DNA from 3 places in the Paenibacillus diazotrophicus genome. Region 1 is predicted to be linked to each of the others. Evidence: riboswitches for the same ligand, from Rfam matches in the RefSeq annotation. Region 1 holds a riboswitch; each other region holds the start of a gene.
The links. A riboswitch is a leader RNA that binds a small molecule or an ion and turns the genes downstream of it on or off. The one in region 1 is predicted to bind cobalamin.
Positions count from the first base shown of each region.

Region 2: another riboswitch for cobalamin. It lies ahead of cobJ (precorrin-3B C(17)-methyltransferase); the one in region 1 lies ahead of ACAN54_RS18260 (anaerobic ribonucleoside triphosphate reductase).
Region 3: another riboswitch for cobalamin. It lies ahead of ACAN54_RS11435 (S-layer homology domain-containing protein); the one in region 1 lies ahead of ACAN54_RS18260 (anaerobic ribonucleoside triphosphate reductase).

Region 1 covers NZ_JBGJZN010000004.1:312,262-317,001, forward strand. Annotated here, with positions in the region: gene nrdG (anaerobic ribonucleoside-triphosphate reductase activating protein) at 1-449, opposite strand, end outside; gene ACAN54_RS18260 (anaerobic ribonucleoside triphosphate reductase) at 446-2,431, opposite strand; cobalamin riboswitch at 2,730-2,961, opposite strand; gene ACAN54_RS18265 (MTH1187 family thiamine-binding protein) at 3,258-3,566, shown strand; tRNA gene ACAN54_RS18270 (tRNA-Thr) at 3,655-3,726, shown strand; partial or broken gene ACAN54_RS18275 (PA14 domain-containing protein) at 4,496-4,740, shown strand, end outside.
Region 2 covers NZ_JBGJZN010000006.1:225,381-230,120, forward strand. Annotated here, with positions in the region: gene ACAN54_RS21935 (alpha-N-arabinofuranosidase) at 1-1,249, shown strand, start outside; gene ACAN54_RS21940 (DUF6171 family protein) at 1,263-1,538, shown strand; gene ACAN54_RS21945 (ArsR/SmtB family transcription factor) at 1,675-2,613, opposite strand; cobalamin riboswitch at 2,738-2,926, shown strand; gene cobJ (precorrin-3B C(17)-methyltransferase) at 3,103-4,740, shown strand, end outside.
Region 3 covers NZ_JBGJZN010000002.1:34,063-38,802, reverse strand. Annotated here, with positions in the region: gene ACAN54_RS11435 (S-layer homology domain-containing protein) at 1-1,595, opposite strand, end outside; cobalamin riboswitch at 1,885-2,074, opposite strand; gene ACAN54_RS11430 (GAP1-N2 domain-containing protein) at 2,395-4,740, opposite strand, start outside.

The DNA.
Region 1 (4,740 bases):
CGCTGGTTGCTGCTTCCCCGGTAGGGAAGGGTGGTGTCTTTAAGCTCTTCCACAAAACGTCCGTCAATCACGACCTGGCACAGGGCCAGCAGGTTCCATTCCGGTGAGCCGGGTGCTGCTGTAAGTTCTTCATAGGTATAGCCGGTGTAAATCCAGATAGGATAATCGGGCAGCACGCTGCGCAGCTCCTGAATGAAGCCCGCAGCCTCCTCTGCCGAGAAAAAAGGGTCGCCGCCTGCCAGCGTCAGTCCGTCCAGCAGTGGATTCGCTGCTATTTCGGCAATGATCTCCCGCTGACGCTGGAGGGTGAACGGCTCGCCGAAATTGAAATTCCAGGTCTTGGGATTGAAGCAGCCCGGGCAGCGGTGGCGGCAGCCGCTGAGGAAAAGGACGGCCCGCATGCCTTCTCCTTCATTTATCGATTCCGGGTAGTAGCCGCATATGTTCATAGATGCTTAACGCGGTCCCTTACTTCGGCTTGCTTGGCGGCATTGAAGCGGGTCTGGTAGTCGCCGGTCAGGTAGCCGGTTACCCGGCGCAGGCGGCGGATATGCACATCGTTCTCATGCGCGTCGCAGGAAGGGCAATTGGTGCCAATCACGCCTTCGTAGCCGCAGTTCGAGCAGCGGTCCACGGGATGATTGATGCTGAAATAGCTGACCTGCTGTTCCAGCGCGTAACGGATGATCTTCACAAAAGCCGCCGGGTTGCTGCGTGCATTCCCGTTCAGTTCCACGTAAGAGATTGCCCCGGCATTGCAGTATTCATGGAACGGTGCTTCCAGGCTTATCTTCTGAGCAGCGCTCAGCTCATAATAGACCGGGATGTGGAAGGAGTTCGTATAGTATTCACGGTCTGTGATGCCCGGAATGGACCCGAGCACTTTGCGGTCCACCTTGGTGAACTTGCCCGACAGGCCTTCAGCCGGTGTGGCGAACAGCGTGATGTTGAGGTTCAGCTCCTCGCTCTTGCGGTCACAGTATTCCCGCATATGACGGACAATGGCGAGCGCCTTGGCATGGATCTCCATGTCCTCACCGTGATGCTTGCCGTACATGGCCTTCATGCACTCGGCCATTCCGATAAAGCCAATGGACAGACTGCCGTGCTTCAGCAGCTCGCCAACCGAATCATCGGGAGCAAGCGCTTGGCCCCCTTCCCAGACGCCTTCACGCATCATGAAGTCGGAAGCTTTGGCCTTCTGGGAAGCCTGGATGCGGAAGCGGTGGAGCAGCCCTTCCAGAGCAATGTCCATGTAATGGTTCAGATCGTCATAGAAGCCTTCTTCGTCGGCGGCAAGGCGGCGGCCTGTGGCCGTGCCGTAAGCAAGTCCGAGCCGCACCAGATTGAGCGTATTGAAGGACAGGTTGCCTTTGCCGGAGCAGTGGTTGCGTCCGAAGCGGTCACCCAGTACCCGTGTGCGGCAGCCCATGGTTGCAAATTCGGTATCCGGATCGGCCGGATCGTAATACTGCAGGTTGAGCGGAGCATCCAGATTGGCAAAGTTCGGATACAGTCTGCGGGCAGAGCATTCGGCGGCTTTGAGGAACAGTTCATAGTTAGGATCGCCCTGCTGCTGATTCACACCCTGTTTGCATTTGAAAATCTGGATTGGAAATACCGGCGTTTCGCCGCTGCCAAGCCCGTTCATCGTGGCGGTCAGCAGCGAGCTGATCACCAGTTGTCCCTCAGGAGAGGTGCATGTACCATAGTTGATGCTGGTAAAAGGAATCTGGCCGCCCGAGCGGCTGGACATCGTATTCAGGTTATGTATCATGCTCTCTGCCGCCTGCAGCGTTTCGCTTTCTGTTTCTTTGGATGCAAAGCGGAAGGCGCGCGGATACTGCTCTGCCAGATCACCACGGCTCATAGTGATTTCGCCAGCAATGTCCCCGGCTTGTCCTTCTTCGAAATATTCGAGTCCCTTGCGAAACAGCTTGGCGAAGGATTTGGTCACATAAGGGGCCAGGTCATAATCCAGCTTGTTGGCGGATACGCCCCCGTATTGGGCATTCTGCTGGGACTGGAAAATAATCGCCACAAGCGACATCGCAGTCATAATCGAGTTGGGAGGACGCACGCTGCCGTTGCCGGTGTTGAAGCCTTCACGTAGAAGACGGTCGAACGGGATAAAGATACAGTTGGTGGTTCCAATCGCGTATTGGTCCAGATCGTGGACATACACCACATTGTCGAGGGTAGCCTGCACCAGTTGCGGAGGCATCGTGAAGTTACGGGCATACCACTTGGAATACTCACTGCCGAACTTGCTCATTTTGCCGGAAAAGCTCTCTCCGTTCAAATTGGCGTTCTCACGCAATAGATCCAAATCCCGGCTGTAGATGATATCGCGCCCCAAATGGATAACTTCCTCTAATAGATCCTCCTGTGCAGCTTGTCCAACATTGTACCGTTTCTCCAGCAGCGTCATTGTATAGCTCTCCTCTCGGTATATAAGAACGTTCTGACATAACGACTGACATTGTAAAAAAAAGCATCTCCCGCCGAGGACGGCGGAAAATGCCCGGATGCGTAAGCAAATAGCCGAAAACCGGATATTTGCGGATGGTCTCCATGGAAAGAATCTTTCCCGCAGAAGCCGATACCTGAGCGCGATATGCTTATCGCATTCAGGTATCGGCAGCCTTTGTCTCCCATTCGGCGGGAAGGCTGAATCTGCTGGTGCAGGCCGCATGCGGACACCTCTCCTGTTCCTCGCAGGTGTATATGATGGTGTCCGGAAACAGGCAGGTCTCCTGGCTTCCGGTGAATCCTGTGAGGCGCCTTCCCAAGGGGCGATGCCCTCAGTGGCGTGAGCCTCCAGATACTGTTCTGCAGGGCTTGTAGAAGCCAGCAGAACACCCGGTTACAGTGGCGGGACCACAGCGGATTTGCACCGCGTTTCCCTATTAAGCTTCAACCCTCTTGAGAGAGCAAAGCACCTGTTTCCACTATATTTTGTTGTCGCTAGATAAAAATAACCCAATATATTGTGTTTGTAAACATTTTTTTGCGAGTCCGCGCCCCGGGCGGGTTCCACCCGTTTACTCACAAATGATCCACAGATGATCCACAGATAACCTGGCATTCGTCCACAGTTCATCCACAGGTAATCCACAACTTGTGTGTAAATTTTGCCGAATCCGGTTCATAAATTGTCCAAATGTTAGGGGGGATTTGTGGGGGGAGGCGGGAGTTGCTACAATAGAAGGGACCAGGGAATTATATAACGAGTTTTATATAGGAGGGGCTTCAGAATGGCAATTGGCGAAGTAACCGTAATTCCGATTGGTACAGGCAGCACCAGTCTCAGCAGCTACGTGGCGGATATGCAGCGCGTGCTGGAGACAGTGGAAGGTATTAAGTATGAGTTGACATCTATGGGCACGATCATCGAGGGACCGCTCACACGGATTCTTGCGGCAGTCGAAGCCTTGCATGAATCCCCTTTTCGTGCGGGAGCCCAGCGGGTGTCCACCTCACTCAAGATTGATGACCGGCGCGACAAGCCTTCCACAAGCCGCAGCAAGCTGGAATCGGTGGAGCGCAAGCTACAGGCGGAATAGTTCTGTTTAACTAGCATTGTGATAGAATGGGTTGCGTTTTTCCCTAGACGGGGTATAATGTATTTTGTTTGACAGAAAAGAGCTTTAAGCTGGTGTAGCTCAGGGGTAGAGCAACGCACTCGTAATGCGTAGGCCGGGGGTTCAATTCCCTTCACCAGCATCCTTAATAACTCAATCATGGCGCGGCTTTCCGGGATTCCCGGGGGTCGTGCTTTTGTTTTATTGATCCGACTGATTATGTGTTAATCAAAGTCTTGTGATAAAAAACGGGTAGATCTGGAGGCTTGAGTTTGGGGGGGTTACTCTTCCCTTAATGTGGGATGATGTGCTTATGCACCGGGTATTCTTATGATTTTCACGTACTGTATTCAATCCTCCATAACTCCCTAAGCTTTTTCGCGATAGACTTCTCATAATCTAAAACTTGAAATGATAGATCTTGCGTTGTAGTACTCCTTGGAAATTCTCCGGTTACGCTTACTCTGTTCGACCATATAAGGAGATGTTTACAAAGGTATTGTTATGCAGATGACCCGCAATTTTAAACTAATAAAACGATGATTGTACCTGGATCGAGATGTCGGAGATCGATGCAGCTACATATTGGATTGCCAATATTTGAGCAATTAAGTTGTTTTGCTGAATTGGGTCTTAGGCATTTTTTTGTTTTTAAGTTAAGTATAAGCGTGTTGTATGAATGAGATTTTAATCAAATATTATGATTTTTCCAAATAAAGTCGATAACATAGTAAATACTTTTTTTGGAAGGGGAAGTTTAGTTGAAATCAGTTATTAAGAATGGGCTTAAAGTACTTTTAGGCTCAGCATTAATCGTATCAGAATTTTTGCATCCAACTGTTACAAGTGCATCATCCGTTCCATTTAATCAAGGGGCAGGATATCAGCAAGGAATGTACGATGCAGAAGCAATGCAGCCACTTGGTTATAATTGGGATCATAACTCACGATATGCTGGAGTCTCAAAAAATCCATATGTTAAGTGGACGTATCAAACTAAAGCGGCCAGTAATCTACAGTTAGTAATTGATAGGGAAGGAACTGTAATTACAACAAGTTCTGGTTCGCCATCCTTAAGGGACAGTGAAATATACGCTGTAAGTCCAGATGGGAGCCTGAAGTGGAAATTGATTACGAATCAAGATAGTGTACTTTA
Region 2 (4,740 bases), on a different contig from region 1:
TGGAGCACGCGAAGGACGCAAACGGATGATCAATACACATTGGGGCGGCGCCGTAGAGAACAACCATTTTGGGACGCATGAATTCATGGAATTGTGCGCTATGCTGGAATGCGAGCCTTATATCAACGGCAATGTAGGCAGTGGAACGGTGCAGGAGATGTCTGAATGGGTAGAGTATCTGACCTTTAACGGTATATCTCCGATGGCTGAGCTGCGCACGAAGAATGGCCGCGAAGAAGCGTGGGCCGTCAAGTATTTTGGCGTAGGCAATGAGAACTGGGGCTGCGGAGGCAATATGCGTCCTGAGTATTACGCAGATTTGTACCGGCAGTACCAGACCTATGTCCGCAACTATGGAGACAATAAGATTCACCGGATCGCCTGCGGGCCGAATTCGGACGATTATTACTGGATGGAAGTGCTAATGCGCGAAGCCACCCGGTTTATGGACTCCATCACACTGCATTACTATACGGTTCCCGGTGCAACTTGGGAGCATAAGGGTGCGGCTACCGGCTTTGAAGCTTCTGAATATTTCACGACACTGGAAAAGGCGCTGCACATGGAAGAACTGATATCCCGCCACAGTGTGATTATGGACAAATATGATCCTGAGAAAAGAGTCGGCCTGATCGTTGATGAGTGGGGAACCTGGTATGATGTGGAACCGGGAACGAACCCTGGCTTCCTCTATCAGCAGAATTCGATCCGCGATGCGCTGGTTGCCGGACTGACACTTAACATTTTCCACAACCACAGCGACCGTGTGCGTATGGCGAACATTGCCCAGACGATTAACGTGCTGCAGGCTGTCATTCTTACCGAAGGCGAGAAAATGCTGCTCACTCCGACTTATCATGTATTCAATATGTACAAGGTGCATCAGGATGCAGAACTGCTCGATCTGACACTGGAGAGCGGATCTTACAGCTTTGATGGTAAGGAGATTCCGGAAGTATCCGCCTCAGCTTCGGTAACGGCAGAGGGAGTGATTCATGTCAGCCTCTGTAACCTGAATCATGCGGCCGCAGCAGTACTTCCACTGGAATTACGCGGACTCGCCGGCCAAGCGGTTCAGATTACCGGTACAACTCTGGCCGGGGCAACGATCGATGCCCACAACTCGTTCAGCGAGCCGGAAGCTGTCGTTCCGCAGCCGTTCACAGCTTTCAAGCTGGAAGGCGATACGATTACTGTGGAGCTGCCGGCGATGTCGGTAACGGTACTGGAGATTACACCGAACGCATAAAAGGAGTACTGCTATGGCCACAACCTCTTCCTGTAAAGGCTGCCGGGACGACTATAAGGTCACAGATGCACAGATCGCCCGTATTCTGGCATCCTCGATGTTCAATGAAGGTAACACCGCTTCAGATTCGTTGTATGCGGAGCGGGTCGCTATTTGCAGTACCTGCTCCAAACTGCAGGATGGGGTAACCTGCACCGCCTGCGGCTGCATCATACCGGTTGTTGCCCGTTTGAAGGCAAGGGGCTGTCCGCTTCCCGGGGGCGGCCTGTGGCAGCCGGTTAACGAATAGACAAGGTACACTATCGCCAGGCCATGCTGTAACGGTATAACGATTGCTAAACCTGGCTAAGCCAAGAAACCCCGAATTCCACCAGTTTGATAAACTGCGGAATTCGGGGTTTCTTTATTTTGTGCGTATATGGGGGTTAAGCAGACCCTGCCGACTCATTGCTGTCTGGCATATCTGTATAATATAAATCTACCAGCATGTCTTCGTTATAATTGCCGAACCCTTTGCCGAAGAGGGTTAGACCCCCGATATGCTCGGCGTCTTCTTCCACAGACAGCATGAACGTCCATTGTTTGCTGCGGATGCCCACCTGTTCAAGCGTAACCTCGGACAGCTTATGGCCATCCATAAAAGTACCCTTTGGAGTAACCCTCAGCTGCTTGAGCAATCCGTATTGATTAGTGAGGGCGGGCCACCAGGATGGTGTGTATTTGCCCTGCCTGTCTCCATAATCGCCGGGACTTGTCCAGTAGCCAAGCTTGTGCCCGTTCAGGGTAAAGGTGATGTCCGAAGGCCAATTATTATTAATGGACGGTGCTTCCGAGGCAATCTCCATCGTAATGACCAGTTCCTCCGGCTGCTGGCTGGACAGCAGAAAGTTAGGGATTTTATATTCGACATATCCTTTGCCAAACCAGAGAATACCGGCATTCATCCGCTCGAGATCCCAGAAATAACGCGGATCGTCAAAGTTGCCGATGATTTGCTCCGTGGTAGCCAGACCGCAGGTCGGTTCGATCTGGAAATTGGAATAATGCCCGACGGGGATCTCTTTACGGTGGCGTTTACGCTCTGTTTTACCTTGTCCCGGGAACAAAATCTCGGCATTGTCCACGGCTATTGTGCAGATTTTCTGCAAGCCGCTCCGTCCGGGAGCCATATGGGTGCTGATAAGTCCGGCAGCCTCCAGCTTACGCACATGCATGGTCATAATCGCACTGCTGAGCTGCACCGCTCCGGCTAATTCCTTGACATTCATGGGCTGGACGGCAAGCAGACGGAGCATATGCAGTCGAACAGAGCTGGATAATGCTTCGTACACCGGCAGGGATTCTTCAGTAAGATCAAGTTTCATGAAAAGCCTCCGATACAGCGTTATAGTTAATAATTATATTACTCAAGTGACATTCTTACAAGCTTCATGCGCTGCACTTTTATCACAGACATGCGTGAGCGGTCTCCGCTATGATGTACAGGATGAATCAGCGACGAAACAAGGTGCCTTTGATTGATATCAAGGGATAACAGGGAATCGGGTGCAACTCCCGAGCGGTCCCGCCACTGTAAGGAAGAGCCGGCTTCAACAAGTCACTCGGTGATAGCTCCGGGGAAGACGAAGCCAGGCAATGATCCCGAGCCAGGAGACCTACCTTGTTTGCGCACACACGACTCTACGCGGATAGGAGCGGTGTACGAATGGATGAACAGATGAGGGGGCACTGCTTGTTTTGGCGGCGGGCCTGCCTTCTTTTTGTGATCTGAATACGTACATGTACCTCCCACCCCACAAGGCGGGAGTTTTTGCTTTGAGTACCGAAGCTGTATCAAGGATGGAGGAACAAGAATGAACAGACTAGGAAAGCTGCTGATTATCGGTTTTGGTCCCGGTGCAATGGAGCATATTACGGGCCGGGCTTTGGCGGCGCTGGAAGAAAGTGAGGCTGTGATCGGCTACAGCACTTATGTGGATTTGGTCCGGCCGCTGATGCGGCATCAGGAGATTGTCGGAACAGGCATGACCGAGGAGGTCAGCCGGGCCCGGGAAGCGGTTCGCCGGGCAGAGGACGGTCAGACCATTGCTGTCATCTCCAGCGGAGATGCAGGTGTATATGGAATGGCGGGGCTGGTCTATGAAGTGCTGATCGAACGGGGCTGGAAACCTGACACAGGTGTAGTGGTCGAAGTGATTCCAGGTATTTCGGCGATTCAATCCTGCTCCTCGCTGCTGGGAGCACCGATTATGCATGATTCCTGTACGATTAGCCTGAGTGACCATCTTACGCCTTGGGAGAGCATTGCGGCACGGGTGGAAGCAGCAGGAATGGCTGACTTTGTAATTGCCTTTTATAATCCGCGCAGCGGGAAGCGGACACGCCAAATTGAAGAAGCCCGTCAGATTCTGCTACGCTACCGGGACCCTGCCACTCCGGTCGGTATCGTAAAAAGCGCCTACCGTGACCGCCAGCAGACCATCGTCACAACGCTCCAGGATATGCTGAACCATGAGATCGGCATGCTCTCGACTGTAATCGTCGGCAATTCAGCTACCATAGTCTATGAAGGCCTTTTAGTTACACCACGCGGCTATGAGCGCAAGTACTGCCTTGGCGCTGATACGCAGGTATTGAAGCCGCATGAACGGCTGCGGACCGCAGCAGAACCTTGGTCGCTGGCGGCATTGGCTGGCGGTGACCAGGAGAGCGGGATTCAATCTGAACCCGTGCTTTTGCAGAACCCGGAAGGTGCCAGCCGGAAGCCGGCGGTGCTGCTAGTAGGACATGGAAGCCGTGTGGAAGAGGGGAATGAGGAGCTGCGGAACTTTACCCGTTTGCTGGCTGACCGGAGGCCGGAGTATATCATGGAGACCTGCTTTATCGAGTTGTCGGCTCCATCCATTTCCGAAGGCATAGATCTATGTGTCCGGGGAGGAGCCGTTAAGGTCTATGTTGTACCGATTATTTTATTCGCGGCGGGACATTCCAAGCTGGATATTCCGATGGCCCTGGATCAGGCGAAGCTGAAATATCCGGATGTGGAATTTATATATGGCCGGCCTATTGGCGTGCAGGAGAGAGCAGCGGAAATTCTGTTAGACCGCATCGCAGGAGCTATGGCGCTGTCGCGGCCGATTCAGACCTCAGAACAATGGGCGCAATCTGGAGACATCACTAATAATGCGATCGTACGCGCACACCAAAGCCACTTTGCGCACCCGGATAGCAGCAATCAGGAGACGGCGGCTGTGCTGAGTGAGGAAAAGGACCAGATCACAGATGAAGATACTATCGTGCTTGTCATGGGCCGCGGAGGCAGTGACCCGGATGCGAACAGCGACCTCTTCAAGCTGACCCGTCTGCTCTGGGAAAGAACCTCCTTTAAAAGCGTCGAGGCCTGCTTTATTGCTATGGCCAAGCCTTCGCTGAACGCAGGATTGGAGCGGTGCCTTGCACTTGGAGCGCGGAAAATCATCGTGCTTCCGTAT
Region 3 (4,740 bases), on a different contig from region 1:
TGCGAATAGCGGACTACCGCAGGTGTGCTGTTTTTGAGATACCCTGTAATGACAATCGTATATTTATTCGCTGGCAGACCGCCGGCAAAAATAGCATTACCCGCTGCATCCGTAACAGCCGTTTTACCGCCGATGGTTACCTGCACACCGGAGGCCGGTGATGTGACCGGATCGGAGGTGAAGGTCTTTTCATTCCACACCCACTGCTTTTGAGTCACTTTTACCGTGAGATCCTGTCCCGGCTTCGGCTGTGCCGGAGATACCGTCACGGATTCCACCACCTGTGTGTTATCCCCGCCATAATAGACGAGTACGCGGTCATTCGCCTCCAGGGTAAAATCGCCCATGCCTACGCTTGGATAAATCCACGCTCCGCCGCGGGCTACCACATACATCCAGCCGTCATAGCCGCCAAAAGCACCGGCAGTCACGCCGCCGATCCCCGTCACGTAATTGCCTGCTTCGTTAACCAGGGCCACACCCTTCTGCGCTGCCGCTTTCTCCAGCGCATTAAGCACATTGCCTGCATATACAGTGCCCTCTCCAAGGGTTCCACCCGGTCCTTCAATGGCAACGGACACGAGAACCTGAGGATTCTTCACAGGCGCACTGCTGAGATCATACAGTTTGCCGCCTGTGCTGTACAGGCTGTAAGCTACCAACGCTTCCAGCGCCTGTTCGGTTGAGAGCTGGTTGTAGCTTCCGCCAGCCGTATGGGTGAACCCGCCGCCGGCTGTGCTGAAGCTCAGCAGCTTACCGATCAGATTCACATTACCACGGGTATACTCCGCTCCCGTAGGGTCTACACCAAAGGAAGACAGTCCGATGATCGCCTGAGCAACACTTTCACTGCTGTCACCGTAGCCGCCATTCTTATCCTGTGCGGTAGCGAGCCAGGCTGCTGCCCGCTGTCCGGCGGTTTTCGCTGCCGGATCATCCTTATGTCCAGCCAGCACCGTCAGCACCATCGCCGTCATATCCGGATCACTTGCACCCGTAGTCAGGGTGAAGCCGCCGTCTGTATTCTGCTTAGCCAGAATCTCCGCCAGCAATTTGGCCGGTGTCCATTTGGCATCAGCAGGAATGTTATAGCTTCCGGAATCCAGAGCCAGCAGCACATAAGCTGCGTTGTTCAGCGTCTGGCCGGTGATTTTATCGTTATTGTACAGCTTCTCAATCAGGTTGTAGCCGCCAACATTAGCCGGATCGCCTCCAAGTGCCTTCACGGCAAGCGTAATCCGCGCATATTCCGTAGCTCTGGCGAATACGCCCTTGGCTGCGGTTACTTTGCTTTCAAGTGCTTTTAGATAGCTGTCCGGGACCTTGTAACCGGCTTGGGCAAGGCCGATGGCCTGCCAATCCGACTGTACCCCGTTCTTCAGCACAAACTCAGAAGTCGCATAGACCGCATCAGCTACGCTGGCTGCCTGTTTTGCAGTTATAGTTGAGGCGGCACTTCCGGAGTTCGCGGCAGCTGCAGTACCCGTCTCCGCAAAAGCTTGTCCTCCCGGAGCTACAGCCGCTCCCAGAACCGCGAACAGCATGATTACGATCAAACCTAGCCGTGTAAACCTGGATGATAGATTGTTCTTCATAGCTAACCTCTTTCTTTGGATAAAATGGATGAAGCCTTCGTCCTCCGCTAGGCGCGGCAACACAAGCAGATACGGCTGCGCCGTCCTTATAAGGACGGTATCCGTTTCTGCGGGAAATATAAGGATAATCAATGGCGTGATGCGTATAAATCCTTATATTCACATAAAAGACCGCCCTGTACAGGGCGGCCGGGGAAGGATACAAAATGCGCGGCGGCTATACGATATTACTCTTAAGCAGCCGTCTGCTTGTATTGCACCTGTTCCGCATTCTTACCCCCGAAGAATAGAAACAACAGCGAAAAAGGCAGGTCTCCTGGCTCATGCTTCATTGCTTCCCTTGCCTTCCCATCCTAACAGCAGACAGTGGCATTTCAAGAGTTGCTCCGCATTTACAGTGGCGGGACCGCGCCGGACTTACACCGGCCTTCCCTTTTAAGCAGATTACATACAAAGAAACCGCTTTGCCGCCATATAAAGGCAGAGCTCGTTTCTAAGAAAATCCGCACCTTTTTCTAAAGCTTATTAAATTTTAATATTCATAATCATATCTACTATTTCCCTGTATGTCTATAGACAAGCTGTTTCAATTCTGTGCCGCCCCTATCCCTTCACTTCAAAAAAAACTGAACAGCGTGATATACCGGGCTAGTACGGCATATCACGCAGTTCAGGATTGTAATTAGTTATTCTTAACTGCCAGTGAGAACCAGCATTTGCAGGTTGATTGTATTCTGTACAGCAGAATAGGAATAAAATTTCCGTGACTTCTTATACATAACAGAATCTAATCTGCTGTTTATTTCCCATCCGCCCCCGGGCTGGCTGAAGGAGTAGGCTCGATCCCAGTTGTAGCCTCTGGCGTACTATCTGGATTACTATCTGGAGTACTATCCAGAGTACTCTCCGAACTAGCCTGCAGCTTCAGCGTATAGCCTCCGGCGGTGATTACATCACCTTCCGCCAGCTTCGCTCCAGACTCCAGCTCCACCGTCACCTCATATACGGGCGCAGGAGTTCCCGCGCCCAAAGCTCCCGCTGTCGGGGAGGCGGCTGCCTCACCCATGCCGCCGCTGTTCCCTGCGGCAGCTTCACCCGTGCCGCCGCCGTCCCCTGAGGCTGCTTCACCAGCGCCGCCGCTGTTCCCTGCGGCTGCTTCCCCAGTCCCGCCGTCAGCTCCGGCGGCCAGGCAACTGCTCGCAGTTGCTACAACCTTGTAAGTGTCCGTAACGTTGTTACCGGACATCACAATGATCTGCGCCGGCTTGAATGCGATACAATCCGCCTCATCGGCAAAGCTGAACACCAGCTTGGCGTTTTCATTTCCGCCGCCTGCTGTTCCGCTGCCTTCGTTCCCGCTGCCGGCAAGCCGTACAGAGGCTGGGGCTTGAACTTGTCCCCCCGCATCCGTGGTGGTGCCCCGAACCGGGCTCAGGGTCGCAGCCGGCGCAGCGGTATCCCCGCTGCCGCGCAGCATGCTCATTGCGATGATGGCAATAATCAGTATGATACCCAGGATGCTGCCGGAGATCAGGATCTGAAATCGGCTGCGGCTAACCCACCGCGCCAGCGGCGAAGCCAGCTGGGAGCGCGCTTCGTTGTATACATTTTGCAGTGCCGGGCCTGCGGCGGCGGCATAGCTTTTGCGGAATTCGCGGCTTTTGAACGCCTCGCGGTCACTGTTCAGGAAGTACTTCAGAACGGCCCGGCGATACCCGGGCCAGAGCTTTTTATTCGAAATCGAAAATAGCGGATTGCCCTGCGACCAGGCTAGGAAACGGTAGATCGTCTCTTTATCCCCGCCCGCCTTGCGCTTCAGCAGTTCCATCAGCGTCTCATAATCCAGCGGTCCATCCTGCCGCTCACTATTATGATAAAAGGCCAATGGCACACGTTCGAATGGCTCAATACTGTGCGATTCCTTCAACCAGCGCCGTCCGAGCAGCTGCACATCATCCAGCTCTCGGGGAGACAACCCGGCAAAAATCTCCTCATCCGGCTTCTCCTCTCCGAACCAGCGGTACGCAGCGCGCAGAGCATTAGCTTTACGCTTCGCTATAGCATCCAGCGGGGGCTGCCAGTCTGCCGTATCCCGGTAGCGCAGGAAAGAAATCTCCAGCAGCTGCTCCAAGGAGAGCTCGTCCAGCGAGATCCGGTTCAGCAGGAAGCGGTCAGCAGCCGTTCCCAGCTCCTGCAGCAGCGACAAGGCCTCAGGATGGATTCCGCCGCCTTTGCGCCGGTCCTTCTCCGCCTTCTGGATCGACTCATGCACCATGGCTACCGCAGCAACCGGATCATTGTCCCGCTGCAGCATCTCCAGCAAATATTCCTTAACCATATCGCGTACAAAAACCTGCTGCAGCACCTCCGGCAGAAGCCGGCCGAAGTGGGCTACTATACGCAGCACATCTGCCGTTCCGGCTGCCGCGGCAAGTCTGGATTCCAGATACGGTTCAAACAGCGCTTTGCGGAAGATCGTCTGAGGCAGTATTCTTTTGAAGAAATCCTCACTCAGCGCATCATCGCTCTCAATTATACCGTAGGCCGCAGCCAGCACATCTTCTCGGCCTGCGTTCCGGCAATTCAGCATCCCGTTAATGAAATAATCGATGACTTTGACCCGGTAGTTATGGCCCGGCAGCGCAAAATACTCCTTGAACCGTTCCAGAATCTCCGGCGACGGAATCCCGTTCTTGCGGATCAGATCATATTCGCGGTCAAACCGCTCCAGGAACATGTCGTTCAGCCGGACCCGGGATTCCAGCGCCCCTTCCGGCTTCAGGTAGGACAGCAGGCCGCCAAGCACAGCATTCTTATTCTCTGTATATAAGGCTTCATTGCCCTGTTCAATCTCATAGAATACAGCCAGCTCATTGTAGAGTGCCAGTGACAACTTGCGGTCCACACTTTCGCCAGGCAGCAGGGAATCGGCAAATCTGGCGAAATCTTTGAGAACGCCGCCCTTTTGCCCAAGCGCCTTCCACGCAAGGTCTGCATACGTCTGCCGGGACTCGCCGAAATCGGCATTAAGCACCCGCCCGCTTGCCAGATCGAAGATATAATCCTTCTCAATATTGCGGTCACCCGGGCGTAAGGAGCCCTTCTCCACAAAGGTCAGGTGAATATATTTGCGGCTTTGCGGCTC